Regions from separate parts of the Paenibacillus septentrionalis genome, predicted to be linked through region 3. Evidence: riboswitches for the same ligand, from Rfam matches in the RefSeq annotation. Region 3 holds a riboswitch; each other region holds the start of a gene.
The links. Region 3 has a riboswitch for thiamine pyrophosphate ahead of ACFP56_RS09475 (ThiF family adenylyltransferase). Riboswitches for the same ligand answer to the same signal wherever they lie in the genome.

Region 1 (9,966 bases), on a different contig from region 3:
TTAACGCCGCTTTGCTGGATCGGGACTCGTAAATTAGCTCATTCTAAGCACTTGAATGGTATTCTTTGTTTTAGCTGAACATAGCGCGTATGTATTGTCCAGGCAATTGCTAACGTAGGTTGATAGCAATTGCCTGGTCTTTTTGCTGTCACAAATTACCTTTGCATCAAACTAGCTTTGGCAGTATATAATAGACAATACAGAACATGTGTTCTTATTCGTTGAATGTGTGAGCAAGGGAAGTGTTCATGATGCAGAAAAAACGGGAACGTGTCATTATGCTGATCGATTGCCAATCGTTTTATGCAACCGTCGAAAAGGTTGCGCATCCACAATATAAGCATCGGCCTGTCGTCGTAGCTGGTGATCCCGAGCGTCGCTCGGGCATTATTTTGGCAGCTTGTCCAATCGCCAAGTCTTATGGCGTTACAACAGCAGAGCCGCTGGGCCAGGCAATGGCCAAATGTCCTGATCTGGTCATTGTCAGACCGCGAATGGAGGAATATATTCGAGTATCGTTGCAAATTACTTCAATCTACAACAGCTTTACCGATCTTGTCGAGCCTTACAGCATAGATGAACAGCATCTAGATGTGACGGGAACCGTGCATTTGTTCGGCGGCAATGCGGCGGCAATGGCTGCAGCTATTCAACAGCGTGTGCTGCGAGAAACAGGGGTGAGAATACGGGTTGGCATAGGTGGGAATAAGGTGCTAAGCAAAATGGCCTGCGATCTTTTTGCCAAAAAAAATGAGTCAGGCGTTTTTGAACTGCGAACAGATAAGCTTGCCGATACACTTTGGCCGCTGCATGTAAGCAAGCTGTTTATGGTCGGCAGACGGATGACAAGACATCTTGAAGCGATGGGTGTACACACGATAGGAGAGCTCGCGAAAACCCCGCTTGCGGTGCTAAGACGGCGCTGGGGTGTGAATGGAGAGGTATTGTGGCGTATCGCAAATGGAATAGATGATTCGCCAGTAAGTGTAGCAACTCATCATACACAAAAGGAAATCGGTCACCACATGACGCTGCCGCGTGATTATATGTCGCTGGAAGAGTTGAAGGTTCCGCTGCAGGAGCTTACTGAATTGGTATGTCAGCGAGCACGTGCGAAAAGCGTAATGGGCAATGTTGTTTCCGTCAGCTGTCGGGGCGCTGACTTCGACCACCCGACGGGATTTCACAGGCAGCGCAAGCTGGACAATGCAACCTATGTAGCGGCAGCGATGTACAAAACGGTAATGGAGCTATTTCAAGCGCATTGGGATGGGATGCCCGTGCGAAGCATCGGTGTCTCGCTGGGAGGACTTGTGAGCGATCAGGTCGTGCAGCTGGCGTGGTTTGATCCTTATGAAGAGCAGCTGGCTTTGGAGCGGGTAACCGATCAGATTAAGGCGCGATACGGCAATACTGCGATTATGAGAGCTTCCTCGGTAACGCATTCGGGTCAGGCGCGTGATCGAGCAGGTAAAATAGGAGGGCATTACAAATGAGCAAAAAGCTGCAAGGGAACGGATTGTTCGAGTCTTCGCGCATGATGCTGCCAGAGCACAAGGAGGCGATTATCGCCTACCACAAGGAAATGACTAAAAAACAACGACCACAATTGGATGAGCAGGAGATTGGCAGGATATCGATGCTGCTTACAGAGTCGATGAGGCTTAAAAAACAAGTGGTTTTAGTTGTATTTGCTGAATATAATCGAACTGAATTAACAGGAGTTGTGACAAAGGTGAATCACCTGCAAAAAAGTATACAGTTGAGCCTTGAGGAAGATGATTGCTGGATTAAAATACATGATATTATCGATATCAGGAGCAGTGATTTCTAGAACATATCGGAGCAAGGAACGTCGTCATCACGGCATCTTCTAGTAATTTATATCGTTAGCGCAATCACTACGCTATCTAGCGACATGTTTTTCGGCGCTAAAGTGTGATAATATCTAAAAAAATAGAAGAGAATGCGGGTGAGGGATTGAGCACTAAACGATTACTGAATGTAACAGCATCAGCAGCAGGTTTATTGATAATATGGTTTATCGTTCATACGACTTTCATTGTAATAGATGGATTAAATGATGAGCTGAAGCCTGTTGATGCAGCGGTAGTACTTGGAAATAAAGTAGAAACGAATGGACAGCCTTCTGAGCGATTAAAAGCAAGATTAGATAAAGCAGCAGAGCTTTATGATCGAGGCTATTATACGTTTATCATTGTAAGTGGCGGGATCGGCAAAGAAGGATTCGATGAAGCAGCAGTTATGAAATCTTATTTAATAGATCAAGGAATAGCTGAGGATAGCATTATAGAAGACAATAATGGATACAACTCCTATATGACCGCTCAAAACACCAGCAAGATTATGGATGAATTAAAACTAGACTCCGTCATGATTATTACGCAATATTTTCATATATCCAGGACGAAATTAGCATTTGGAAAAATGGACATGGAAGAAGTGTATTCAGCTCATGCCAATATCTTTGAGTTAAGGGATATTTACTCTATAATACGAGAATTCCCAGCATACTATAAGTATTTGTTTAAATAGAAATATCGGCTTTCCCTCAAAATGGATCGTTGCCGCTATTGCTCGCATGAAGCAGCACATCAAACGGTAGGAGCAAGAGCATGCAAGACTGCATGGCAATTAGACGAAATGATAAGAATTCATCTACTGCTCGATAAAGAGGTAGTCGTCGCTTTTATCGGCATCAATGCCATTTCTCACTGCAAACTGCTCCAGCTCCTGCAGCCATCCGTTTCCTTTAAATAATCGAAGTGAGAGCTTCCGTCCTTCATACGGGATGATGTGGACGCATTTTTGAGAAACATGAAAGCGGCGAAAATGCAGCGCGGCAATTTGTTCAGCAGAAAAGGAGCGTTTATATAAACTCCAGCCCAGCAGCTTCGTATGATAGCTAATCGTATCGTTGTTGACAATAAGCACATAGCGGCAGAGAAAGGCATTGAGAATCGCGATCGCACCGAGTACGTATAGAGTGAATAAACCAATAGAACGTATCGGAAAAGCGAGGATAACGTTAATAACGAGACAGCACGCAAATAGAGACATCACGTATACATTTTCTTTTGTTATAAATCGCATCAAACATTCACCTCGCATAAGTAAAAATATGTAAGATTAATTGAGTGTAGCACAGGTTGCGCACGTCGTAAAGGTACTAGGGTGAAACCAACAAACGGCTGAAGACAAAAAGTCAGCAGCCGTTAATGTTGAGAGCACTATGATCTTTTAATGATCAGGAGCTAACTACAGGACACCCTTGTTTTTGAAATAGTTCTCGTTGTAATTCACGCTTGGATGCTTTGGATTCAATTCCTTTGCTTGCTTATGGTGCAATACCGCCTTTTCAGTATTGCCGATACGATCATAGCAGACTGTCAGCTGCAAATGAGGCAGCCATGTAGCCGTAGCGGGGTTATGGAAGCTCATATCGGTTGTATACATAGAAGTAGACAGCGCTTGGGAATACCAATAAATCGCTTCGCTGTAACGGTTTTGGTGCAAAAACAAATTGCCAAGCTGACAGCAGAAATCAGGTCTTGGCGGTGTATATTCGAGCGTTTGCAGTAGACTGCGAATAGCGAGGTCGTTCTGTTTCAGCTCTGCGTAGCAGAATGATTTGCGAGAGCAAGCCGCAATATTGTCTTCAACCCAGCCCTTTTTTCCGTCCAGGAAAACGTCATACCATTTGATCGCTTCCTCGTATCGTGCATGGTCACGCAGCTCATTAGCGAAATAAAATTGATCACGCGGCGTAAACTCTTCGCCCTGCTCCAATCGTGCCAAATAAATATTCAGGTTGCGATCAGAGGCGTGCCTAACCTTGCGATGTGTCACAGCAATATCAGAATGGTAGCTCGCTCCGTACACAGCCAAGTATTCATGAACTGGACCGAACCACTCAAAATTCATGGAGCGCTTCACTAGTCGATTGCGGCGATAGCTGTAGGTTGGATTGCCGTTTTCATCGAAGGACAGATGATATTTCATCGTTACGGTATCATAGTTGAAATCATCACGCTGCTTGAGCTCGATTAAGCGGTTCAGATCCTCGGGCAGCAGTACATCGTCTGCATCCAGCCAAAGAATGTAGTCGCAGGTAGCTTGCTTGAAGCTGAAATTGCGAGCCGCTGCAAAATGGTTAATCCATTCAAAGTCGTAAACTTTCGCTCCCAAGGAGGCAGCAATTTCCTTCGTACGATCTGTCGAGCCAGTATCTACAATAATCATTTCATCAACGGCGTCCTTGACACTCTCCAAACAGCGAGCCAGTACATCCTCTTCATTTTTTACAATCATACATAGACTAATCGTAATCAATACCATCACCCTTTATCACAAGTCTTGTATAGTCTATTAGTCAACTATATGAAAAGTGCTAGACAGCTCTAACGATTACCATGCTTTTTCAAGACCAATGTGGAAAGCGGCGGCGAGGACAAAGCGTTATTTTGACCTTAGGGGTATTCAAATAATGATGCGTTTGCTATAATGGGCGATAGATTACCAATTGAATACGACACTTCGGGAGCTAAGATGAACTTGGCTGAGAGGAGAACTGGACAGTTCTCGACCGTACCTGATCTGGATAATTCCAGCGTAGGAAATGTGCATCTCATTAACTGGCTGCCGTTTTCTGTGCCCGTTTATTTTTTGTCTTGTTGAACAAAGCAAGGGCATAGGCACACGAAATGATATTCATCCGTCTGCATGAACACTACCACAGCGTGGCAAGCTGTTCGTAGCAGGATGAACAGGCTGAACGTTAAAGGTTACAGGCATTCTTCCTTCGCGAAGAATGCCTTTTTATATACCTATAAAATCAGCGTGTCCAATTGGACGATCAAACACAGACAGAAATGGAGAGAGAAGACATGAAGGCACAAGGAATGAAATGGATTGCTGCATTACTGCTGCTGGCCATGCTTACAGCATGCGGGAGCACAGAAAAGGAAGGCAACACAACAACTGACCAGGAAACAGCTTCTCAGAACGAGCTACGCAAGGTGCAGTTGATGCTTGATTACACACCGAATACGAACCACACAGGGATTTATGTGGCGAGAGATCTTGGATATTTTGCAGAAAATGGACTGGATGTTGAAATTATAGCTCCTGCTGATGGCGGGGCCGATGCACATGTTGCTGCAGGGAACGTAGAGTTCGGCGTCAGCTATCAGGAAAATGTAACGCTATCTCGCATAGCAGGGTTGCCAGTTGTATCCTTGGCAGCTATTATTCAGCACAATACATCAGGTTTTGCTTCACCAAAGGAAAAAGGCATTGAAACGCCTAAGCAATTTGAAGGCATGCGCTACGGCGGCTGGGGCTCTCCAATCGAGCAAGCAACAATCGAATCATTGATGCTTGCAGCTGAAGCGGATTATAGCAAAATGGAAATCGTGAACATGGGCAATAGTGACTTTTTTGCGGCAGTAGAGCGCGACATTGATTTTGCATGGATCTTCTACGCGTGGACTGGGATCGAGGCAGAGCTGCGCGGGGTCGACTTGAACATGATATATATGAAGGACTACAATGAAAATTTGGATTACTATACACCTGTGCTTGTAACAGGAGAAACGATGATTGCTGACGAGCCAGAGCTGGTGCGCAGCTTTGTTGCAGCGGTAGCGAAAGGCTATCAGTACAGTATTGAACATCCAGCAGAAGCGGCAGATGTATTGATTGCAGCCGAGCCGGACTTGAATGAAGAGCTTGTTAAAGCGAGTCAAGAGTGGTTGAGCCCACTTTATCAGGACGACGCGCCGCGCTGGGGTGAGCAAAAGCTTTCTGTATGGGAAGGCTATGCAAATTGGATGTACACAAACGACTTGCTTGAAGGCGAGCTTGTAGCTGAAGATGCATTTACGAACGAGTTTTTACCGCAATAAGTTTGAGTCAATCAAAGACAGGAGTGAGGAAAATGGCAAACGCGCTACTTAGCATTCAAATGATCCCGAAAACAAACAATGGGGAAAGTGTAATTCCTTATGTTGATCAAGCGATTGCAATTATTAAAGCATCAGGTCTGCCGTATCGTGTAGCACCGCTGGAAACGACAATGGAGGGAGACCTTGAGCAGCTGCTTCACGTTGTACAGCGTATGCATGAAGCGATGATTGAAGCGGGCTGTCCAGGTGCGCTTTCACAAATTAAAATTTCCTATAATCCAGAGGGAGCATCGATGGAGAAGCTGCTGGAGAAATATCCGGATGGACAGTAAAAAACGAATTTGGAGCAGTATTTGGCCGCCAGCGGCTATGCTGCTGTTAATCGTGATCGTATGGGAGCTGATTGTGCGTTTTGAGCTCGTATATAGCTGGCTCATCCCTTCTCCGATCGGAGTAGCGGCAGAAATGGTCAAAAGCTGGTCAAGGTTGATGGAGCATTGGCTTGCCACAATGCAGCTCACGCTGCTGGGCTTTATGGGCGGCGCATTATGTGGCATATTGCTGGCGATGCTCCTGCATTTTATTCCGATTGTGCGTCGGGCCATGTACCCTGTACTTATCTTATCGCAGAACATTCCAGTCATTGTTATTGCACCGATTTTAACGATGCTGCTTGGTTTTGGCATGATGCCAAAGGTGCTGCTGATCGTATTGGTCTGTTTTTTTCCAATTTGCATCGCGATGCTGGGCGGGTTGGCACAGATTGACTATAGTTTAAGTAATTATATGGGGATGATCGGCAGCAGCCGCTGGCAAGCCTTTGTCCATCTTGAACTGCCGAGCTCGCTAAGCAGCTTGTTCAGTGGCTTGAAAATAGCAGCCTCCTATAGCGTGCTAAGCGCAGTTGTAGCAGAGTGGCTGTCTCCGAAGGTCGGCTTAGGCGGATTTATGATCTTATCCTCCCGTGGTTATATGCCGGAGCGAGTTTTTGCTGCGGTGCTGCTCATCGTTATGACGAGCCTGCTGTTGTTTTGGCTAGTCTCGTTTATTGAGCGCATGTGCATTCGCTGGCGACCGAGAAAGGAGGCGGCTTAATGCTGGAGCTAAAAGGAGTAGGCAAATCATTTGTCAATAGCGGGACAGTGCATGAGGTGCTCCGAGACATTGATATAACCGTGCATGATGGGGAATTTGTTTCAATTATTGGACCATCCGGCAGCGGGAAAACGACGCTGTTTCAGCTTATCGGCGGCTTAATGCCGCTTGATACAGGAGAGATCTGGCTTGATGGGCAGAATATATCCGGCAAACGCGGTCATATCGCCTATATGCCGCAGCAAGCTTCCCTTCTGCCGTGGTATACCGTCAAGCGCAATGTTGCATTGGCGCTGCAGCTGGCGGGAGCTGATAAAAAGGATGCGCTTCAGCAGGCTGAGCAGTGGCTGGAGCGAGTAGGTCTTGGTGAATATAGCGCTGCTTATCCGTACAAGCTTTCCGGCGGGATGAGTCAGCGTGTATCATTTTTGCGTGCACTGCTGTCTCCGCAAAAGCTAATGCTGCTGGATGAACCGTTTGGAGCGCTCGATGCGTTAACGAGGCTGCACATGCAGCAATGGCTGCTCTCGATATGGGAGCAGAATCGCCGTTCTGTTCTGCTTGTTACACATAGCATTGATGAGGCGCTGCTCCTCTCGGACCGTATCATGGTGCTGTCGAGTCATCCGGCAACGGTTATTAATGAGATCATCGTTCCGTTCGATCGACCGAGAAGCAGCGAGCTTTGGAGCTCAGCAATTTTTAATGAATTAAAGCAAAGCATTTATGAACAGCTTCAAGCTCCAGGTGCAGGCTAACGCCTGCGCCTTTTTTATAATTTTGTAAGCATACAGGGCTGTTGTTAAGGGACAAAACGGTAAGTGAAGAATAGGGGGAATACGCATGAATGTTGTAGATGCACATATTCATTTGGATCAATATGAAAAAGAGCTGCGCAACGAGCATCTGGTACGTGCGAAGGCGATGGGTCTAAAACATCTTGTAGCGGTATCAATGAATTTATCCTCGTCACAAGTGACGTGCGAGCTTGCTGCTGAATACGGACAACTCATTATGCCTGCATATGGCTTTCATCCTGAGCAGCCACTGCCGAAAACTGAAGATCTGCATCGCCTTATTGAGTGGATTCGCGAGCGTGCAAGCCGCAACGAACGATTTGCAATAGGAGAGGTCGGGCTTCCCTATTATCGCAGGCGGGAGTATGAGGAGCGAGGAGAGCCGTTCAAGCTGCAGCCATATGTAGATCTGCTTGAGCAATTTATTATCCTTGCCAAAGAGCTGGATTGCCCGATCGTGCTGCATGCGGTGTATGAGGATGCTTCTATTGCCTGTAGCTTGCTCCAGAAACATCAGATGGAACGTGCCCATTTTCATTGGTTCAAGGGCGATGAGGCTACGATTCAGACCATGATCAGGCAAGGGTATTATATTTCTATTACACCTGATGTTTGCTATGAACCTGAAATTCAAACCTTGGTCAAGCAGTATCCGCTGGAGCTGATGATGGTTGAAACAGACGGACCATGGCCGTATGAAGGCCCATTTCAAGGTAGATCGACAGAGTCTGCGATGGTTGTTCAGGTTGTTGAGAAGATCGCATCTATATTGGGCAAGAGCAGTGAAGTTGTTGCCGATCAGCTCTTTCATAACAGCAAAAAACTATATAGGCTGTAAAGATGTGGCTATTGAAGAGGAGCGTGCAAAAGCAAGACGTTTTTGCAGGCTCCTCTTCTGTCTTTTTAGGCGGATTGTGAGGCTGCCGAGACATACGCCGTTGCCGTTGAGAGGTTAGCAGCATAAATAGTAGAGATACTAGAGTCAAAATCTATAGAAAAGGAGAGAACAGGCATGGCAGAATTATCAAGGCAGCAATTTTTCGATACGATTGCACCGGTCATTGTTTTTGTCCGTCAGCAGGGTTCTCCGATTCTACCATCTGTTCGATTGGCTCAAAGCTTACTAGAAACAGGTGGAGTCATTCATGCATGGAATAATCTTGGAGGGATTAAGGTAGGGAGCGGAAGGCTAACTCCTTATTGGCGCGGGGAATCGGTAACGAGAGGAACCTGGGAAGTTCGCGGCGGTCAGGAAGTAAGAGAAAGCGCAGCGTTTCGCGCATACCGCACACTATATCATTACTTCAAGGATCAGGATGAGTTGTTCATGAACAGCCGTTACAGCAGAGTAAGGACGGCGACAACTCCGTATGAGCAGGCTGAACAGATGAGGCTTGCCGGATATGCAACCGATCCGAATTATGCGTCGAAAATTATGGCGCTCATCAGACAATATCAACTGGAAAGATATGACGCGGTTCCTCCGCTTGTTATTCCAGACGTGTTTGAAGGGGCAGAAATAGTTCCGATATATGTGAATCAACAATTTTTTGGCCCAGCATATTATGAGCGAGGTACGAATTATGTGCCTGTAAGAAGTGTGGCTGAGCATTTTGGAGCAAGGGTTATTTGGAGAGACGGCAATGTGTATGTGAACGGTGCACAACTGGAAACTCGATTAGCAAGGGGTACCAGCTACGCGACCGCACGAGAGCTGGCACGCCATATAAATTTGGCATTAGAGTGGGATTCCAATGCTAAAGTTCTTTTTGTCCATTAACTATGTAGACTTTAAGAACTGGGACGAGGAGGAAAGTGGAAAGATGGATGTGAATTATCGAGTGGATCATATACCGAGAACGACGCCAAATAACCGAAGACCAGGCACAAGGATGGAGCCAACAACCATTACGATACACAATACCGGCAATCCATCCAGTACTGCACGCAATGAAAGAGCTTGGTTGACGAACCAACTCAACACAAGAACAGCATCTTATCATATCGTCGTGGATGATAGGGAGGCGATTGAAGTTATTCCGCTAAATGAGGTGGCATGGCATGCGGGTGACGGCAGTCGATCATCTAGCGGAAATCGAACCTCAATCGGAATTGAAATCTGCGAAAGCGGAAACTATGAGCGGACA
Region 2 (9,966 bases), on a different contig from region 3:
GAATATTCGCAACGACGGAAAATGGCGAAGTGGGCAATCGAAATGTTCGAATATCGGCTTGCACAATTGATACATTAGAACTTTCAGATGCCAGTACCTTATTCCGTAGCAGCTGTGAAAAGGTCGCATCAATTTCTACTGCGATCACCTTGCCTGCTTGCGCTGCTAACGGAAAGGTAAGCCCTCCTTTCCCAGCACCAATGTCAACTACTGTATCATTAGGCTTCAATCCCGCAACTGCAAGCATTCGCTTAATCGTTTTGGGGCTGTGAAGCAGATGCTGTCCCGTAAAATTTTCCTGAGGACGTTTATTTCGATGAATTCGTTTAGCTTGCTTATTCATATCAATCAACCCTTCCTATATTGGTTTGAACCCGCGACAAAAAAACCGCAGGCATAAGCCTGCGGCGGGTAAACGAAAATATAATAGGAAGCCATTACATGTTGATTGCATACGCAAACAAGCCTTTGCCTCTAAGCTTGAAAGGCAAAAGTTTAATTAAGATAGAATGCTAGCAAGACACAAAAAAAGAGACATAGAAATACTGTCCCTCATTATCCGTATATGCTTTCAGATATCCTAAAATGGGCAGACCGATTCCGTTTTACTCCGCTCGCAGGCAGAGTCTTTGTTCACTATTTAATTAGTTAGACAAAGTAACAAAACGTAATCTTCCGTAAGTTATAACACCCATTGTTAGGACAACCCTCCATTCCTATAATTGCATTTAGCTTAACATAAATACAAAGGTGTAGCAATGCTTTTCGTGGTCTGATCCACCTCTATTGAAAGGGATTTATACATAAACCTATAGCTGCAAACATACTTTTTATGTATCCATCCTTCTTAACCATCCGCCGACTTGCTCAAGCCCACAAGGAAAACTATACTGTAGTTATGACTTGATACAGAATGGAGAGTTGCTATGAAACGAATTGCTGTCTATTGCGGTTCCAGTCTTGGAGCTTCTCATGATTACGAAAAAGCAGCTATTGCACTTGGCCATGAATTAGTGCAAAACGACATCGGGCTAGTCTATGGCGGCTCTCGCACTGGTTTAATGGGGGTTATCGCTAATGCTGTTTTAGAAGCTGGCGGCGAAGTGATTGGCATCTTACCCACCCATCTCGCGCAACGTGAAATTGCACATGAACAGCTTACTCAGCTTATTACAGTCGATACGATGCACGAGCGCAAACACCAAATGATCGAGTTATCCGATGGTTTTATTGCGATGCCAGGTGGTGCTGGCACGATGGAAGAATATTTTGAAGTTATTACGTGGAGTCAGATCGGCCTGCATCACAAGCCATGCGGTTTACTAAATGTTAAAGGGTATTACGATCCGTTGCTTCATTTCTTTGAGCATATGGTACAAGAAAAATTTGTACGCCCCGAGTATGCTGTGCTGAATCTGGTCTCTGATAAACCGCAGGAGCTTCTACAGCTAATGCGGCAATTCCAACATCCTGATATAGGCAGCAACTAATCTTATATAAACGAATCTCAATCAAAAAAAAACGCTGAGTAGCTTTTTAAGCACTTAGCGTTTTTTTTCTCTAACCTCATTGCTTCACACAATGCTGCCTACGGCCGACTTACATATTTTTTTAATTCTAGTTGCTTCAGATAGCTGGCCGCAAATTGCTCGAGTATTTTTACATTTCAACCTGTATACAATAATTTCCCAATTCAGGGTGAAGCTGCAACTTTACGATTGGGTTAACGTCTAACCATATAATAAGCATAAACAACATCAACCATCGTACTGGAGGAAGAATACCTATGAAAAAGTGGTTTGCTGCAACACTTGCTTCAGCTATGCTGGCAACTTCTATTTTGGCAACCTCTGTATTTGCCGAAAGCTCCATTGAACCTTTGAATGTAGGAAAATTGCAGGACAGTCGGTTACTTATTCCGATTCGTTATATATCCAATCAATTGGGCGCTCAAGTTGTTTGGGATAACGACACTAAACGTATAACCGTTTATAATGACGCGAATACCATTGAGCTTACCGTTGATTCTCAGAAAGTGTTAGTCAATGATTCAGAGATTACGCTTGAGGTGCCAGCTAAACTTTACTATGGAGGCTCTACCTATGTGCCGTTGCGCTTCGTAAGTGAAGCGCTAGGAGCAAAAGTTTCCTGGAATCAACAGACTCAGCAAGCTACCATTACAGCAGCTAATAAGCAAATCGTAGTAGTTGGCATTGCTCCAGTCCAGCCTGTGCCCAAACAAGCAGCTACGACAGCACGTATGCAGCAATTGAATGATAAGCTGAACGAAGCAATTGATGTTTCGACTCTTACTCAAATTCGAGTCTACTTCCAGCCGTATTTCACTGACCGTTTTATTAATCAAATTATTCAGAACAAAGGCCTGCTTTACAATTACAAATATACAGGGTTTGCCGAATATATGCCTTTTTACTCAAGCTCTACAACCGCAGATGCTACTCAATCTATAGAAATTGGAACCAATCATTTTAGAGATATTGTAACTATGGAGCGTGTTAGCACGTTGGTTTTTGAGAATGGGACATGGAAGGTAGATTCTGTAGCGTTTCGCAAGGTTGAAACCCCTATTTCACCATAATAGTGTCAAGCATTGCAAATAAGCCGTCGATTGCCCCGCAAAACGCAGAGCAACCGACGGCTTACTGTTATTTAACGACTTATATTATAGACGGCTTATCGCGCTAAAGGACGATTAGCAAGATGTTTAATCAACCTTAATCGGAACTTTGACATCATAGCTTTTCAGCAAATGCATACCTTTAATGTGCAAGTATTCCGGTGTGTCCAACGTATCGAATACAATTGTGCGCTGCTTAAGCAGCTTACCATCCAGTTCCTTTTCCAATCGTTGATTCACCGTCGTGTTCAGCTCGATGCTGTCTTGTTTAGTCTGAATATAAACGCCCTCAAGCATCACATCTTCTTCTGTTGTAATGGTAATTTCCAGCTGCTCCGATGTCGTTTTTAATTCATCAATCCACAACTTCTTGTCATGACCCAATGAGTAAGGGCTATCATCCAAATTCGTCAGTGGAATTGCTGTATTCATTTCCTCATAACCTACAAACTTGGAAACATGCAGCTCCAACGAATGAAGCGGCTGTGGCAATGCATCGTATCGAAGCTCAAACGTTCTTCCAGTTAGTGAGGTACTATAACCACTCCCAATCACCTCTACTGGCTTGCCATTAGCAATTAATAGGATTTCGTTATTAGCTATTGGCATTCTATCGAAGTTTTTAACCTTCATTTTTCCTTCGACTAATGTCATCGTTGGTGTCGCCTGTATCGAGTTGAATGTAATCGAACCTTGGTCAACCGCAACGGTTTCTTTGATCGACTGTTTCAGCACAGACTGCATCGCCTTATTTGGATTGTATGAAAATTTAAGCTGTCTATCCACCAACTGACCGTTAGGGGCGTTTTCCCAATAATTGAGCGTCAACGTTTTGGCAAAAGGGTTTACATTCTGGAACGTGTACATTCCTTTTAGCTCCGTTGCATCCTCGTTCAGCATAGCAGTTCCACTTATCATCCGCGAATTGGTAAAAAACCCTTTAATGTTGTGCGGTCTAAACTGACTGCCACTCGTTTCGCCCAGGCCATCTTCATTAGATAAGGTGTAATACAGAATCAATTGATTAGAATCTGCCATTATGCCATCAATCGTTAACTCCGTCCCGTCCAACAGTTGAGTCGAGATATTGATCACCTGTCCCATTCCTTGCTCATTTAATTCCTGTAGCGTGCTGTTGAATAACCCATCAAATCCAAGCAGCTTTTTGCTATAGTAGGCTAACGCATTATAGTTGCTGCTCAAAACGACTAGACTAAGTACGATCGCCGCGGCTGCAAATTTCCAGAGTGCCGGCCGCTTTTTCGCTGTTCTGGAGGGAAGCTTGTCGAGTGCATTTCTTAATCGCATGTCCATATCCTCAGGAGTCTTTAGCGCTTGCAGCTGCTCACGCTGCTCATGTAATCGCTGATCGATTTTATCCAAATTGACCACCTCCATATCGCTCTTTTAATTTTTTTAATCCTTGAAAAACTCTTGATTTCACTGTACCGACTGACGTATTAGTTATACTCGCTATCGTTTCATAGTCTAGATCATGCCAATACTTCAATTGAATCGCCTCTTTTTGATGCTCATTCAGTGAAAGCAGCATCTGATCCATGTCCATTTGCTGGTCACTTTTCTTATAAGGATCGTAGGATGCTGCAGCGAGCTTGACATCTTGTCCTTCCAACAGGAGATCATCCTGAAAAACCAGCCTATTTCGCTGCTTCAGCATACCTTTGCACGTATTGACCAGTACCGTCTTGCTCCAGCTGTAAAATGCTTTTTCTGATTTTAATTGATCTATTTTTTCATATAGAATAACAATCATTTCCTCCAGTGCATCCATTGCGTCATGCGGATTTCCCATATAGGTGTAAGCCAGACGGTAATAAGCATCCTTCTCTGTCATAATTAGCTCTAGCAAGGACTCTTTGTTTCCTTTTTTGGCCTGCTTCACCAGCCGTACTACGTTCATGCCTTCACCTCTCTTTTATATAAGAGTATTAAGCCGTGCAAAAAGTTCATTTTATCTCATAATTTTAATACACGTTCTAAAATTAAGCTAAAAACACTATATATAGGCCTTTTAGTTGTATGATATACTATATTTTGTTTGTACACAAAAAAGGAATAGAGGGAAATTAATGAAAGCAATTGCGGTTTATTGTGGTTCGAGCGTTGGCGCCAGCCCGATTTATCGAGAGATGGCCGTTCAACTAGGCAAGGAGCTTGTGAAGCGTGGGCTTACACTCATATACGGCGGAGCAAAGGTTGGCATTATGGGTGTCGTGGCTGATACTGTGCTGGAAGGCGGCGGAGAAGTAATTGGTGTCATTCCATCCTTGCTTGAGCAGCGAGAAATTTCACATCAAGGGCTAACGAAGCTTTATAACGTTGAAACGATGCATGAGCGCAAACAGTTGATGATCGAACTGGCAGACGGCTTTGTTGCTTTGCCAGGCGGACCCGGCACAATGGAAGAGTTTTTCGAGGTGTTTACATGGAGTCAAATCGGCTTGCATCAAAAACCATGCGGCCTGCTCAATATCAACGGCTACTATAATCATTTAATTTCATTTTTTGAGCATATGCACCAAGAGAAATTTCTTGCTGAAAAATACTTTGATATGAAACTAGTCGCTTCGGAGCCAGCCGAGCTGCTGGACTTATTTGATAAGTTTGTCCACCCAGGGGTAAAAGAGTATCAGTCTCAATCACCGACGTTATAAATTTGTGAAAATAGTATTGTATTATTTATTAATATATTGTAAATTAATCAAAGTTGCATATTGAACCGTCCGGGTGCTTGTGGAATCAGGCTGAGATAGTAGCTAGTAACCGCTACTGACCGTTGATCTGAACTGGATAATACCAGCGTAGAGAATGGTGTTTAGAAGAGGGATTTTCTGACCGTCTGCGTGTTTCCAGACGGTTTTTTTTTGCTTCTAAACATAAATCCATATTAAAGGAGATCTATGCATGAAAAAGTTACAGCTAGTTGATATCGTAGTTATTATTGTTATTGGTATTGTATTTGGCGTCATAATGAAATTTTGGGATGATCTATACAGCGTAGTTAAGCCCATGCTTCCAACTCTGCGCCAGCTCATTTATGGCATGTGGTTTATGGTTGGACCTTTCGCTGCTCTACTTATTCGCAAGCCTGGTGCTGCGCTGTTAGCAAGTCTTGCTGGTGCAAGTCTATCTGCCATTGTTGGCAACGGCTTTGAAGTGTTAATGTATGGTTTTATTCAAGGTTTGGGGGCAGAGCTTGTCTTCCTCGCATTCCGTTATCGCAAGTACTCGATTGCTGTTGCCGGTTTAGCTGGAATCATGTCCTGTGCTGGCGGCTTCCTGCTTGATCTGAGCTACGGGTATGCAGACCTTGAAGCATGGGCCTTGATTGTCAAGTACGGCTTGCGTGTCATTAGCGCATTTATCTTTACTGGAATCTTTGCTTATTATATTGTGCAAGCACTAGAGAAGACGAAAGTGACATCATTAATTCGCCCAATTGATGATTCTGAAATCGAACAGCTTAAGCAATAGAAGGATGAAGGAGCCAACCGCATGTCAACCACAACAGCATTAAGTGTTACGAAGCTTCGTGCCAAATACAGCGGTGAGAAGCAGCTTGTGTTTAATGATCTTACCCTAGCGATCCCTCAAGGTCAAAAATTGCTGCTGCTTGGACCAAGCGGTTGCGGAAAATCAACCCTTTTACAAATTATGAGCGGCATTGTTCCCGATGCTGTTCAAATGCCGCTTCATTCGGAGCATATAACGAAGCCCAGTAACTGGGGCTTCGTCTTTCAGGATCCTGACACTCAATTTTGCATGAGTTATGTCGATGAAGAATTGGCATTTGTGCTGGAAAATCTGCGCATACCTCGAGAGCAGATGGAGTTACTTATGAATGAGGTGCTCAATCAGGTGCAGCTTAAGCTGCCTGCGCTGCATACTCCAATAGCAGAGCTTTCACAAGGAATGAAGCAGCGCCTTGCACTTGCTGCGGTACTCTTGCTGAAACCAGATGTTGTGTTCCTCGACGAGCCTTCAGCCTTGCTTGACCCTGAAGGCAAGCTGCAAATATGGCAAGCCATCCGTCGAACGCTTTCCAACCACACTGTAATTGTTGTAGAGCATCATATCAATGGCATTCTTGAATGGTTTGATCGTGTTGTCGTATTTAATCGTCAAGGTGACATTATAGCAGATGACCAGCCCAAAGTTGTATTTGAACAGCATAAACCTTTTCTCATGCAAGAGGGCATTTGGTATCCGAATATATGGGAGGAGCATTTTCAAGCCCTCCCTAATTCGGCTATAGCTCCATTATTGGATGGTGTGGATCATCGGCCTACATTGCTTGAACTCGAAAATTTTTCGATTGAACGTGGCGGCTTCCGTCTGCATGTAGATTATGCCGCTGCCAAACAAAGCGACTGGATCACGATCATTGGGAGAAATGGAGCTGGCAAGAGCACATTGCTCTACGCGCTGGCTCGTTTGTTAAACAGCAATGGAAGCTATCGCATTTTAGGTGCGGAAGCCACGGATGACATTCCAGATTCGATTAGTTATGTATTCCAGAATCCTGAGCTGCAATTTATAGCAGATCGGATTATTGATGAAGTAACGCATTCCTTACAAGTGAAGCATGCCAGCATTGAGGGCGAAGCTACTACTGATCAAGCACCAGAATCGCGAGCAAACCATTGGCTCCATCGGCTGCTGAAACCAAAACGTAAAAACAAAACTGCGCCAAAGGAACAGCTAATTGCTGAAGCCTCCCAAGCGCTAGAGCAGCTTCACCTGAATGTTCCATATGAACGCCATCCATATGAGCTGAGCATCGGGCAAAAACGAAGGTTAAGTGTGCTGACGGCACTTGTTGAGAAACGCTCTATTATTCTATTGGATGAACCTACGTTCGGTCAGGATGCCCGAAGCACGTTTGTGATGCTGGAGTGGCTGGCTCGCTTGCAAGCAGCTGGCATAACCATCATCATGGTCACGCATGATGAGCAAATTGTAAGACGTTTTTCAACGCAAGTATGGGAGATCGATCAGCAAATGCTGACCGTAACATCCCGAAAAAGATAAGGGGGCAGATGATGAACAACGTTCTGAACTGGTTTACACCTAGCTATCAAACCTGGCTGCATCGCTGCAATCCTTCTTTGAAATTTTTAATCTTATTCGCCATTATGCTGTTTGTCTTTTTTAGCCGAGCGCTTGAGCTTTATATCGGATATATCGTATGCCTTAGTATATTGCTTTGGAGCAGCTGCGGCTTCCCTATACGAAAAATTGCATTGCTCCATATCCCTATTCTGTTCTCAAGCTTATCCTCTGGTATTAGCTTAACGTTATTTGGACGAGGAAATGATGTACTGTGGCAATGGTGGATCATAAAAATATCAAGTGAAAGCATTCATTCTGGCATACTAATCGGTACAAAATCATTGTTGATCGGGATTATTGGCTTACTGCTGCTGTTGACCTCACCGCCAGTCAAGCTGCTTTATTCCTTTATGCAGCAGCTTAGATTCCCTGCCAAGTATGCGTATGCCTTTCTTGCCGGACTGAGACTTGTACCCTTTATGATAGAAGAGGTCCAGCTGCGCAGGCGTGCATTGCGCATCCGTAGAGTTCAACGTCCTACAGGCATTACAGCGGTATATACAACAATTAAGCTGTACAGCATCCCGCTTATTGCACAAGCCATTCGTCGTGCACACCGTATAGGCATCGCGATGGTTGCCAAGCAATTCAACCAGCAGCGAACCTATTATTATATCACAGGATTTTCTTGGCACGATGCAGCATTTGTTATCTTTGCGCTGGCTTGCACCTTTGTTACGATGCTTTTTACCGCGCTATGAGAAACAGTCCTCCTGCTTTTTGCAGCAGCCTTGCAGACGTTATATATAAAATGCCTCAACTACTCAAGTACTGCACTTGAATAGTTGAGGCATTTTTATGCTTGTTCACGATCAAATTGAACGAGCCATACATCTCGCTTGAAATGTGTTTTTTGTACATGTCCAACATCCAAGATCGTAGCTCCGATTGCATTCAGCTCCTGTTCGATCGGCTCTACCGATACGATAACGGCTCGTTTTGCTATGCGTGATAGCGCAAGCAGCATCTCTCTACGCTCTGACTCAGGCAATACCGAGCAATGATTATATGGCAAATCCAGCACGGCAACATCATACGTCTCTTGCAGCAGCCGCATATCGGCAATCTTGATTATACATTTCATGTCAAAGGCCGCCATATTCTCTCTTGCGCCAACCACGGCAAGCGGATTAATGTCGTAACCTTCAACGTGCAGCCCTTGATCAATAGCCTGTAGCAGCACGGTGCCGATTCCACAGCAAGGATCAATGAAACGAATCGAAGAATCAAGCTGTGGAACGGCAATATTTACAATCGCACGCGCTACCCTCGTACTAAGAGCAGTTGAATAATGACGAGGCTTGCGATCATACTGCTGCCAGGTTCCATGGTGAGGCTCATAGCTGCCAACCAGCCATTCCCCCTCCAACTGAATGATCCCTAGCAGCAGCTCAGGCTCCTGCAGATTGACATTCCCACCGACTATAGTGCCAAGCTCCCGCTCCATCCTCCTGCGCTGTTCATAAGGGAACCTAGTCGCCTGACCATTTAAAATCGTTTCAACAGCGACCATTTTGTAAGTCTTCTTTGGCTTCAGTACTTTGGCTTGCTGAAGCAACGCATCATAGCTGCCTGCGCTAAGCCAGACGTGAAGCCGATACTTCATATATGGACTTCGCTGCGCTGATATGTCCAGCCTGCTTTCAACCACCGCAGTGGATTGATGCCAACTAGCTTCCTTGCCAAACAGCTGTCTAATTTCAAGACTGCAAAGCGACAGCTCCTGCTCGTGGGCAATATATCGGTAAATAAAGCGCGTCATTTGCTCGTTGTCGCTCTTATTCATCATCACGCGAAGAAGGCTTTGGCTGCTTCGGCAGCTCGATATAGGTTGGCTCTATCGTGCTCCGCTCTTGTACGATAAAGCTGTTTCCACAGTGCGGACATTGCAGGGCATCAATCGGATTGCTGCGTTGACATGCCGGACACTGCTTCTCATCTGATAAATTTGTAATTTTCAGCAGATTCTGCTCAATTTCCGTTTTAAGCATAGAGATCTTCTCCAGTTGATCGCTAAAATAAGAAAGCTGCAGCTCCTGACCCAGTTCTGCTGCCAATGTTACTTTTTCGCCTATTTCCTTGTACAAGCCATTAATTTCATTCTGCTTGCCAACATTAATTAATTTCAGCCTGTTGATCTCGACAAGCACCTTTGCTTTCATGCCCGCTTCTGAGACACCACTTTTTAATTTATC
Region 3 (9,966 bases):
ACAAGCGAGCAGCAGGAACGGTTACATGCAATAGGCAAGCTTGCCGACAGCTTTGTCGAGGAAGCACATCGCGTGGATGCGGAGCATGATTTTGCTTATGAGCATATTGAGGCGTTGCGCAAGATAGGATATTTTTCATACACAGTCCCGAAAGAAGCAGGAGGTCAAGGCGTTTCGTTGTATGAGCTGTTGCTTTACCAGGAGCGACTGGCGCAGGGCGATGCAGCCATTGCGTTAGGCGTAGGGTGGCACCTAAGTGTGATGTTTGAGCTCAATTATAACAAGGCATGGTCACCTGCCGCACTCGAAGAAATGAATGAGCAGGTTGTGAAGCAACAAGCAATTGTTAACCGTGCTGTAACGGAAAGGGCGTCCGGCAGTCCGACTCGCGGTGGAAAGCCGCAAGCGACAGCTGAGCTTCTTGAGAATGGCAGCTATATATTGAATGGCAGAAAGACATTTACGACACTATCGCCTGTGTTGGATTACTTTCTTGTCATAGTAAGCATGGGCGAGGATACTGCAGAATTTAAGATTCCGCGGAATACAGCAGGAGTGCGCATTGAAAAGACATGGAATATGGTTGGCATGCGTGGGACAGCAAGCCATGATCTTGTATTGGAGGACGTAACATTGCCTGCTGCAGCCCTCATGCAAATTCTTCCACACAGGAAAGTGCAAGCTGCTGCTCCTCATTTGCTGCATATCCCTGCCAGTTATCTAGGTATTGCACTTGCTGCAAGAAAAGAAGCGATAACATTTGCTTATGATTATCATCCTAACTCCTTGGGGACATCGATCATCCATTTGCCTAATGTTGTGCAGCAGCTAGGCCAGATAGAGCTTGAACTGCAAACCGCACGCCACTTTTTATATAGTGTTGCCTCCAGATGGGATCAGCAGGTGCTGTCTCCAGAGCAGCTTATTCCTGAACTGAATGCAGTGAAGGTTGCAGCTATGCAGGCTGCGCTCTCGGTGGTGGATAAAGCGATGCGTATTGTAGGAGCACATAGTCTTGCACTCGATCACCCGCTGCAGCGCTTGTACCGGGATGTGCGATTTGGCTTACATAACCCGCCGATGGAGGATGCTGTGCTATCAATGCTTGGGAAGATGGCGATCACGGATTTGGAACAGGAGCGTAGTTAATTCAATCGATTAAACGAATGCCTTTTTGCCAAATGTTTAGATAGGTATCTGGACAAATATCATGTAACGATCATTCTAATCTTTTTATAACTAAGCGGTTGCCAACATAAAACACATCATTTATAGTATTGGTAACTTCATATTGATACACGGGTGCTGGATGAAGTCCGGCTGAGATAGAAACCGTATGTTTCTGACCGTTAATCTGATCCAGGTAATGCTGGCGTAGAGAATTTTTATCGAATTGTAACCATTCGTAACTTTAAAGTTCTCGAATGGTTTTTTTGTGCTTAATTTCTTTAATATTCCAATGGAAGGAGACGGGAGATGGAACGATATTCGCGGCAAATGCTTTTTCAGCCGATTGGCGAAGCGGGACAGAAAAAGCTGCAGCAACGTGCAGTTTGTATTATCGGCATGGGTGCATTAGGTACGGTATTAGCCAATCATATGGTGCGAGCTGGAGTTGGCTTCGTACGAATGGTTGATCGCGATTATGTGGAGCAGAGCAACCTGCAGCGCCAAATGCTATACGACGAAGACGATGCAAGTCAAAGTCTGCCAAAGGTAGTGGCAGCAGAACGCAAGCTTGGCAAAATTAATTCTTCAGTTCAGCTGGAATCGATTGTTGCAGATGTTTCCATTCACAACGTTGAAGCACTGCTTGATGGGATCGATCTGGTGCTCGATGGAACGGATAATTTCCAAACACGTTATTTGCTCAACGATGCATGCTGGAAGCAGGGAATTGCTTTTGCTTATGGAGGCGCAGTCAGCTCTCGCGGTATGAGTGCGATGTTTATTCCGGGCAAGACGCCTTGTCTGCGTTGCTTTATTCAGTCTGCCGACAGCGCTGGTCAGACCTGCGATACGGTAGGCGTCATTGCCCCCGTCGTAGATATGGTCGCATCCTATCAAGCGGTAGAAGCACTCAAATATCTTGTTGATGCAGCGGAGCAGCAAAGGCGAAGTGTCGTTACATTCGATATTTGGCATAACCATTACTATGAAATGAAGTTCAACAAACCGCGCCTTAACTGCCCGTGCTGCGGAACGAAGCAATATCCAGCCTTGCAGGAGCAGGAGCAGGACATGATCATCACGCTGTGCGGTAGAGAAACAGTACAGTTTACTAGTCATGCAAGTCATGATTTAAGCATGTGGAAGGAACGCTTGGAAGGCGTAGCGAGTGCTGTTAGATTCAATCCGTATTTACTGAAGGTAGAGCTTCCCGAAGGTGAACGTCTAGTGTTGTTTGCAGATGGAAGAGTGCTCGTACAGGGTACGGAGGATCTGGGGCGTGCAAAGACGATCTATGCCAGATACATCGGTATGTAAGAAAGAAGGAGGGTTCACAAGTGAAGGATTTTAGACTTTACGCGATTACAGGAGAGCAATTTCATCCAGGCAAATCGATGCTTGAGGTCATGGAACAGGCAATATTAGGCGGGACTGACATTATTCAATTGAGAGACAAATCAGGAGATTTGGCCAAGATCAGGAAGAAAGCCGCTGCTTTGCGTGAACTGACCGCTCAATATGGTGTTACCTTTATCGTTAATGACTATATTGATATCGCCTTAGAGGTAGACGCGGACGGTGTGCATCTCGGACAAGGAGATGTGCCGCTCACTGAAGCAAGGCGCAAAATGGGCAATAAAATAATTGGGATTTCAACGCATGCGATCGAAGAAGCTATTCAAGCGGAGCGGGATGGAGCGGATTATATCGGTGTTGGGCCTGTTTTTCCTACAAAGACAAAGCTGGATGTGGTAGCCCCGGTAACCGTCTCTTATGTGCAGGAGGTGGCGCGTACGATCAACATCCCGTTCGTGGCAATAGGCGGCATTAAGCTGCATAACGTCGATCAGGTTATAAAGGCTGGCGCAACGCGCATATGTGCCGTCAGTGAAATTGTCGGCAGTGAAGATATTCAGCGGACTTGTCGGGAGTTTTTAAGCAAGCTAGACACAGCGAAAGCGAGGGAAGCTCATGGAATTGATCATTAATGGCACAACTCAGCAGCTTGAGGTGAAGACGATACAGGAGATCGTCGAGCACTTCGGGCTGTCCGGCAAACCGATTGTAGTAGAAGCCGATGGCGAGGTGCTGGTGTCGGAGCAATGGACACATACGCTTGTACGACCTGGCATGAAGATTGAGCTGGTTCATTTTGTAGGAGGAGGGTAAACGAAATGCTGGATACATGGAAAATAGGTGACCGTACGCTGCACTCCAGATTTTTTATCGGAACAGGCTTGTTTCCGAACCCCTATGTGCAGCAGGAGGCAATTCAGGCTTCAGGGGCTGAAGTGCTAACCTTCGCGATTCGTCGAATTAATTTGGAGCGAGCGGAGGACGATTCGATCCTGCAGCATATTGAGCCAGGACAATTTCAATTTCTGCCGAATACGTCTGGCGCAAGAACAGCTGATGAGGCTGTGCGAATAGCAAGACTAGCTCGCGCTTCAGGGTTAAGCGATTGGATTAAGGTTGAGATAAGTGCCAATGAGCGAACGCTGCTGCCTGATCCGATCGAAACTTTAAAGGCGACTGAAATATTGGTTAGCGAGGGCTTTACGGTGCTGCCTTATACATCTGATGATCCGATTCTATGTAAGCGGCTGGAGGAAGCAGGGGCAGCAGCAGTTATGCCCGGCGCTTCGCCAATTGGCACAGGGATGGGCATTTTGAATCCATATAATGTGGGTCTGATTGTAGAAGAAGCGAAGGTGCCGATTATCGTCGATGCAGGGCTAGGGACAGCAAGCGATGTCGTGCAGGCTATGGAGCTGGGCGTGTCGGGCGTGCTCATGAACACACCTGTTGCAAAGGCGCGTAATCCAGCACGTATGGCGGAGGCTATGCGAAAAGCGATTGAAGCAGGGCGTCTTGCATATTTGGCAGGACGTATTCCGAAGAAGAAATATGCTACTGCTAGCAGCGGGCTTGACGCATTTAAGCTGAGTTAGCAGGAAAGTTGGGCGTGAGATGAATAATACGATTATGGTAATAGGCGGGGGCGTTATTGGTCTGTCTTGTGCGTTTGAGCTGCGACAAAGGGGCTTCGAGGTTGTGGTGCTGGAGCAGCATAAATGCGGTGGTCAAGCTTCTGGCGCAGCGGCGGGCATGCTTGCCCCCTATTCAGAGAACGTTGAAGGTCCGGATGAATTTTTTCAATTATGTCTATACAGCCTCCAGCTATATGCGAATTGGCAGGAGGAGGTCAAGCGAATCTCAGGCATGTCGTTTGAATATACGAGCTCGGGAAGTCTGTATGTGGTACAGCATGATGCTGATTTGCTTGTGCTAGAGGGACGCTTGCATTGGCAGCGTAAGTATGGTTCTACCGGCAGGATCATTGAGGGCGACGAGCTGTTTCAATTAGAGCCCTTGCTATCCAGACAGGTTAGAGCGGCATTATATACCCCGGAGGAGTGCCATCTGTACGCACCTGATTATGTTCTCGCGTTGGAACAGGCTTGCCGCAATCTTGGCGTTCGCATTTACGAGCATGTAGGTCAAGTCGAGCTGCTGGAGTGGAACAATGAAGTAACGGTCAGGGCAGCAGATGGACGTATATTCGGCGGTGATCAACTGCTTGTCTGCTCGGGCGCATGGGCACAGCAAACGACAGAGGTGCTCGGGATGTCTGTTCCAATCTACCCGATTCGTGGTCAAATTTGCGCGTATGACAGAAAGGCCCACCCTGTCAATCATATGGTGTTCAGCAGTCAGGGGTACGTGGTAGGCAAAGAAAACGGTTCTCTTGTGTGCGGGGCTTCTGAGGACGTTGCAGGCTTTGATACGAATGTGACAGAGCAGGGCATCGAGCGTCTTAAACGCTGGAATAAGCATATCTTTCCAGCGCTAGATGGTATGAAGCCTTTTCATAGCTGGGCAGGGCTGCGGCCTTCGACACAGGATGGAATGCCTTTGATAGGGAGGCTAAGCGGAGAAAAGTCGCGCATCTTACTGGCAGCGGGACATTATCGCAACGGTATTTTGCTTAGTCCTGCTACGGCGAAGCTCATATCGGATATTGCAGAGCAGAAGGACGTTGCGGCATATAATATCGCATTTTCACCCGAAAGATTCTCTCTTGCGCAATCTCACTAATACTAGAAGCTGGCATAGAAAAATATTGTCGTACAGACGTTAACGGGAGGTTATCACCATTAGTAGGGATGAGCTAACAACTAATCAGTCGGAGCAACGTCAGCACTGCGCAGTAGGAGACAGTACGTTGTCGTTGCCGCGTGCTTTAACGATTGCAGGCTCTGATAGTGGCGGAGGTGCAGGCATACAAGCCGATCTGAAAACCTTTCAGGAGCTTGGTGTATATGGCATGTCGGCGATCACAGCCCTGACAGCTCAAAATACAACAGGTGTTCAGGCTGTCTACCCAACAACGCCAGATGCGGTCGTAACACAAATCCGCTCGATTGGCAGTGATATTGGGTTAGATGCGCTTAAGACAGGAATGCTGTTTGGCAGTGACATTATTCAGGCAGTTGCAGCTGTGATCCGTGAGTATGGATGGACGAAGGTGGTGGTTGATCCCGTTATGATCGCGAAGGGTGGCTCAGTATTATTGCAGGAGTCAGCGATTCATGCGCTCATCACCGAGTTGCTGCCACTAACGGAGGTGCTTACACCGAATATTCCAGAAGCAGAGCATCTGACTGGCTTGAGTATAAAACGTGCAACGGACAAACGTGAGGCAGCACGCAAGCTTGCTGCTTTCGGAGCTCGTCACGTCATTATCAAGGGTGGTCATGACGATGATGAGCAGAAGGCTACAGATCTGTGGTATGATGGACGTGATTTTTACGAGCTGGAAGGCAAGCGAATTGATACGGTGCATACGCATGGCACGGGGTGTACCTTTTCAGCTGCATTAACAGCAGGCTTGGCCTCTGGATTGGAGCTCAAGGCAGCACTAGAGCAGGCGAAAGCATTTATTCAAGCGGCAATTGAAGGCGGGATTGCAATCGGTCATGGTCGCGGTCCAACGAATCACTGGGCATACAAAAGGAAAAGTTGTTAGTGTAGATTAGAGGTGTCGATAACGGTGTATCATGTACTTGTATTTGTGCATATTGTTTCTGCCATTATAGGTATGGGACCAGGGTTTATCTTGACCTATATTGTGACCAAAGCCAGCACTATGAGCGAACTGAGGCACGTTTATTATATTAGACACCGAATACACATTCTCGTTATGGTCGGTGGTTCATTGCTGTTGATTTCAGGGCTTTTGATGGGGATACTGCGCCCATATTTATTTACCAGTGGATGGTATATAACGAGTTTAATTCTGTTCATTATCGCGTTAGCGATTGGCCCGCTTGTGCTGTCACCGCATTCGCGTCCGATTAAGCGTCTACTGAACGAGCATGTGGGTGAACATATTCCCGAGCAATATTACACGCTATCTAGAAAGCTTTTCTTCTATGAGCGTATTGAACATGCGATCTTTTTAGTCATTATTGTGTTAATGATTACAAAGCCGTTTTAGCAAAAAAGCGATAGCATCTCTTGCCAATGGGCTCACCCATTGCAGAGGCTATCGCTATTTTATACTTAATTATCAAGAATATACTTGATGAACGATATTACTCCTCGTTTTCCAAGAAGCGTTCGCATTCAAGCGCCGCCATACAGCCTGTTCCTGCAGCAGTAATCGCTTGGCGGTAAGTTGTATCCTGAACATCTCCGCAAGCAAAAACACCTGGAATATTCGTGGAGGTCGTGCCAGGCTTAACAAGAATGTAGCCGTTGGCATCAGTATGAACCTGACCGCCAAGGAAGCCTGTATTTGGCGTATGTCCAATTGCAATAAATACGCCATCAGTTTCAATCAGCTCTTCTTCACCTGTTTCGTTGTTGCGAACCTTCACACCTGTTACGCCCATGCCGCTGGCAACGACTTCAACGGGAGTCCGATTAAGCGCCCAGTCAATTTTCTCGTTGGCACGTGCACGATCCTGCATAATTTTCGAAGCACGCAGCTCTGTACGACGGTTTACGATCGTAACGGATGATGCAAAGCGAGTTAGGAAGTTCGCTTCTTCCATCGCAGAATCTCCGCCGCCAATTACAACGATTTTCTTTCCACGGAAGAAGAAGCCATCACATGTCGCGCAAGTACTAACGCCGCGTCCGATGTTTTCCTGCTCACCAGGAATGCCAAGATACTTGGCAGAAGCGCCTGTAGAAATAATGACGGATTCTGCAACAACCTCGCCAAGACCTTCTACATCAAGTGTAAAAGGACGTTTGCTGAAATCAACGCTTTTAACAGAGCCAGTTTTGAATGTAGCACCAAAACGCTCAGCCTGCTTGCGCATATTAGACATCAGCTCAGAGCCAAGAATACCTTCAGGGAACCCAGGGAAATTTTCGACCTCTGTTGTAGTTGTCAGCTGTCCGCCAGGCTGCCAGCCCTCGATTACAACAGGTGACATGTTTGCACGTGCAAGATAAATCGCAGCAGTCAGTCCAGCAGGACCCGTTCCAATAATGACAGTTTTGTACACGATGGTTTCCTCCGATATCTATAATTTAACTGTAATTAACAATGCACAGTTATTGTACTTTTAAAGTATAATAAACTGTAACGGATGTCAACACAGTTCATACAACTTTCATATCATTTAAGGTTTGAATAATGGGAGTAGGATATACACAAAAATCATAATGAAATAGGATTGTTTTAATACAACGGTGGTGTAGTTTGTCATATCGTTATTCGCTTCGGTTAACAAAGCTGGTGAATATTGATGGTACAAGCTATAATAAAGAAAATTGTAATCATGTGTGTAACTATTGCACGTGCTAAATGCTGTTTATGCGCAATCTATAAGAAAATGTAAGCGGTGTCTTTGGAATGGATTAGAGATAATAGGGGAGAAAACGATGAATAAAAAGTATGCAATTGGTGTCGATTACGGTACGCAATCTGGCCGTGCTGTACTTGTTGACTTGTCAAATGGGGAAGAGCTTGCCGATCACGTTACGCCTTACCGCCATCATGTGATGGATGAAGAGCTGCCTTCAGGCGTTAAGCTTGAGCACGACTGGGCGCTTCAGCATCCACAGGATTATATAGAAGTGCTGGAACGTTCGATTCCCGAAGTGTTGCGAATTACAGGGATTGCTCCAGAGGATGTTATTGGAATTGGCATTGACTTTACTGCTTGTACAATGCTGCCGGTTACGGCTGAAGGAACGCCGCTTTGCTTTTTAGAGCAGCATATAGACAATCCTCATGCATGGGTGAAGCTATGGAAGCATCACGCTGCTCAGCCAGAAGCCGATGCACTTAATGAAGTAGCCGCTGCAAGAGGAGAAAAATGGGTTAGGCGATATGGTGGAACGATTTCGTCAGAATGGATGCTCGCTAAAACATGGCAAATATTAAATGAAGCGCCAAGTATTTATGAGGAAGCCGATAAATTCGTAGAAGCAGCAGATTGGGTTGTTGGTCAATTGACAGGCACTATTGTGCGTAATAGCTGTACCGCTGGTTATAAATCAAACTGGCATAAACAAGAGGGATATCCTTCAGAGGCATTTTTCAAGGCGCTTGATCCACGATTGGAAAAGCTGATGTCAACAAAGCTTCGCGGTGCGGTGCTTCCACTTGGAGCTAAAGCGGGCGAACTGACTGAGACCATGGCAGCAAAAATAGGCTTGCAGCCAGGAACAGCGGTTGCGGTTGGAAATATAGATGCGCATGCTGCTGTTCCGGCAGTTGGCGTTGTAACGCCGGGCAAGCTGGTGATGGCAATGGGGACGTCCATTTGTCATTTGTTGCTTGGGGAAGAAGAGCGGGAAGTGGAAGGCATGTGCGGTGTTGTTGAGGACGGCATGATTCCAGGTTACTATGGCTATGAGGCAGGTCAATCGGCAGTAGGCGATATTTTCGAATGGTTCGTTGAAGAATGCGTACCAGCATATGCAAGACGAGAAGCGGAAGAAGCTGGAGAAAATATCCATGTCTACTTGACACGTAAAGCAAGTGAATTGAAGCCTGGTCAATCCGGACTGCTTGCGCTTGACTGGTGGAATGGAAACCGCTCTGTACTAGTTGATACCAATCTTACGGGTACGATGCTAGGACTGACTCTATTGACCAAGCCTTGGGAAATGTATCGGGCGTTGCTAGAGGCAACTGCTTTCGGAACACGAAAGATCATCGAGGCGTTTCATACGAACGGTGTAAACGTAGATGAGCTGTACGCTTGTGGCGGTTTGCCGCAAAAAAATAAGCTGCTGATGCAAATTTATGCCGATGTTACGAATCGTGAAATTAAAATTGCTGCTTCCAAGCAAACCCCTGCATTAGGCTCGGCTATGTTTGGAGCGGTTGCTGCAGGCTCCGCTAAGGGTGGATATGACAGTATCGTTGATGCCGCGAAAAAGATGGCGCGTGTCCGCGAGGAAACCTTCAAGCCAATTGCTGAACATGTAGCTGTCTATAACAGATTATACGAAGAATATGTTGCTTTGCATGATTATTATGGACGTGGAACGAATGAAGTAATGAAACGCTTAAAGGAAATAAAAGCAAAGGCTAGCGAGTAAAAAATGATAAAGACTAAAATTGACCATCAATGAAAAGAGTAAAGGAGCTGTCATAAGGCAGTTCCTTATTTAATTTTAAAGGAGAAATTTATGAAAAGTTTTAGGTAATTGTTCGTATTACTAAGTATCTAGTGTACAAACAGGACTATTAGCATAAGGAAAAAAGAACCAATTCTATTGGTTGGGTTTATTTTGAAATGGAGAACATTAACTATTTAGGTTAGA

Region 1: another riboswitch for thiamine pyrophosphate. It lies ahead of ACFP56_RS01190 (ABC transporter substrate-binding protein); the one in region 3 lies ahead of ACFP56_RS09475 (ThiF family adenylyltransferase).
Region 2: another riboswitch for thiamine pyrophosphate. It lies ahead of ACFP56_RS02550 (ECF transporter S component); the one in region 3 lies ahead of ACFP56_RS09475 (ThiF family adenylyltransferase).

What each region holds. Positions count from the first base shown of each region.
Region 1 is NZ_JBHSTE010000001.1:237,670-247,635, reverse strand. It holds gene ACFP56_RS01220 (2-isopropylmalate synthase) at 1-32, shown strand, start outside; gene ACFP56_RS01215 (DNA polymerase IV) at 249-1,496, shown strand; gene ACFP56_RS01210 (YolD-like family protein) at 1,493-1,834, shown strand; gene ACFP56_RS01205 (YdcF family protein) at 1,939-2,556, shown strand; gene ACFP56_RS01200 (hypothetical protein) at 2,680-3,114, opposite strand; gene ACFP56_RS01195 (glycosyltransferase) at 3,280-4,359, opposite strand; TPP riboswitch at 4,548-4,657, shown strand; gene ACFP56_RS01190 (ABC transporter substrate-binding protein) at 4,908-5,927, shown strand; gene ACFP56_RS01185 (thiamine-binding protein) at 5,960-6,259, shown strand; gene ACFP56_RS01180 (ABC transporter permease) at 6,249-7,022, shown strand; gene ACFP56_RS01175 (ABC transporter ATP-binding protein) at 7,022-7,780, shown strand; gene ACFP56_RS01170 (TatD family hydrolase) at 7,866-8,657, shown strand; gene ACFP56_RS01165 (glucosaminidase domain-containing protein) at 8,832-9,599, shown strand; gene ACFP56_RS01160 (N-acetylmuramoyl-L-alanine amidase) at 9,574-9,966, shown strand, end outside.
Region 2 is NZ_JBHSTE010000001.1:541,989-551,954, forward strand. It holds gene erm (23S ribosomal RNA methyltransferase Erm) at 1-343, opposite strand, end outside; gene ACFP56_RS02525 (LOG family protein) at 927-1,490, shown strand; gene ACFP56_RS02530 (stalk domain-containing protein) at 1,787-2,599, shown strand; gene ACFP56_RS02535 (DUF4179 domain-containing protein) at 2,726-4,021, opposite strand; gene ACFP56_RS02540 (RNA polymerase sigma factor) at 4,014-4,559, opposite strand; gene ACFP56_RS02545 (LOG family protein) at 4,729-5,313, shown strand; TPP riboswitch at 5,373-5,484, shown strand; gene ACFP56_RS02550 (ECF transporter S component) at 5,564-6,133, shown strand; gene ACFP56_RS02555 (ABC transporter ATP-binding protein) at 6,155-7,690, shown strand; gene ACFP56_RS02560 (energy-coupling factor transporter transmembrane component T family protein) at 7,702-8,472, shown strand; gene ACFP56_RS02565 (TRM11 family SAM-dependent methyltransferase) at 8,568-9,533, opposite strand; gene ACFP56_RS02570 (zinc ribbon domain-containing protein) at 9,550-9,966, opposite strand, start outside.
Region 3 is NZ_JBHSTE010000003.1:225,673-235,638, reverse strand. It holds gene ACFP56_RS09480 (acyl-CoA dehydrogenase family protein) at 1-1,149, shown strand, start outside; TPP riboswitch at 1,289-1,398, shown strand; gene ACFP56_RS09475 (ThiF family adenylyltransferase) at 1,477-2,487, shown strand; gene thiE (thiamine phosphate synthase) at 2,508-3,158, shown strand; gene thiS (sulfur carrier protein ThiS) at 3,142-3,339, shown strand; gene ACFP56_RS09460 (thiazole synthase) at 3,345-4,121, shown strand; gene thiO (glycine oxidase ThiO) at 4,141-5,268, shown strand; gene thiD (bifunctional hydroxymethylpyrimidine kinase/phosphomethylpyrimidine kinase) at 5,396-6,199, shown strand; gene ACFP56_RS09445 (DUF2269 family protein) at 6,224-6,670, shown strand; gene trxB (thioredoxin-disulfide reductase) at 6,768-7,691, opposite strand; gene ACFP56_RS09435 (ribulokinase) at 8,071-9,741, shown strand.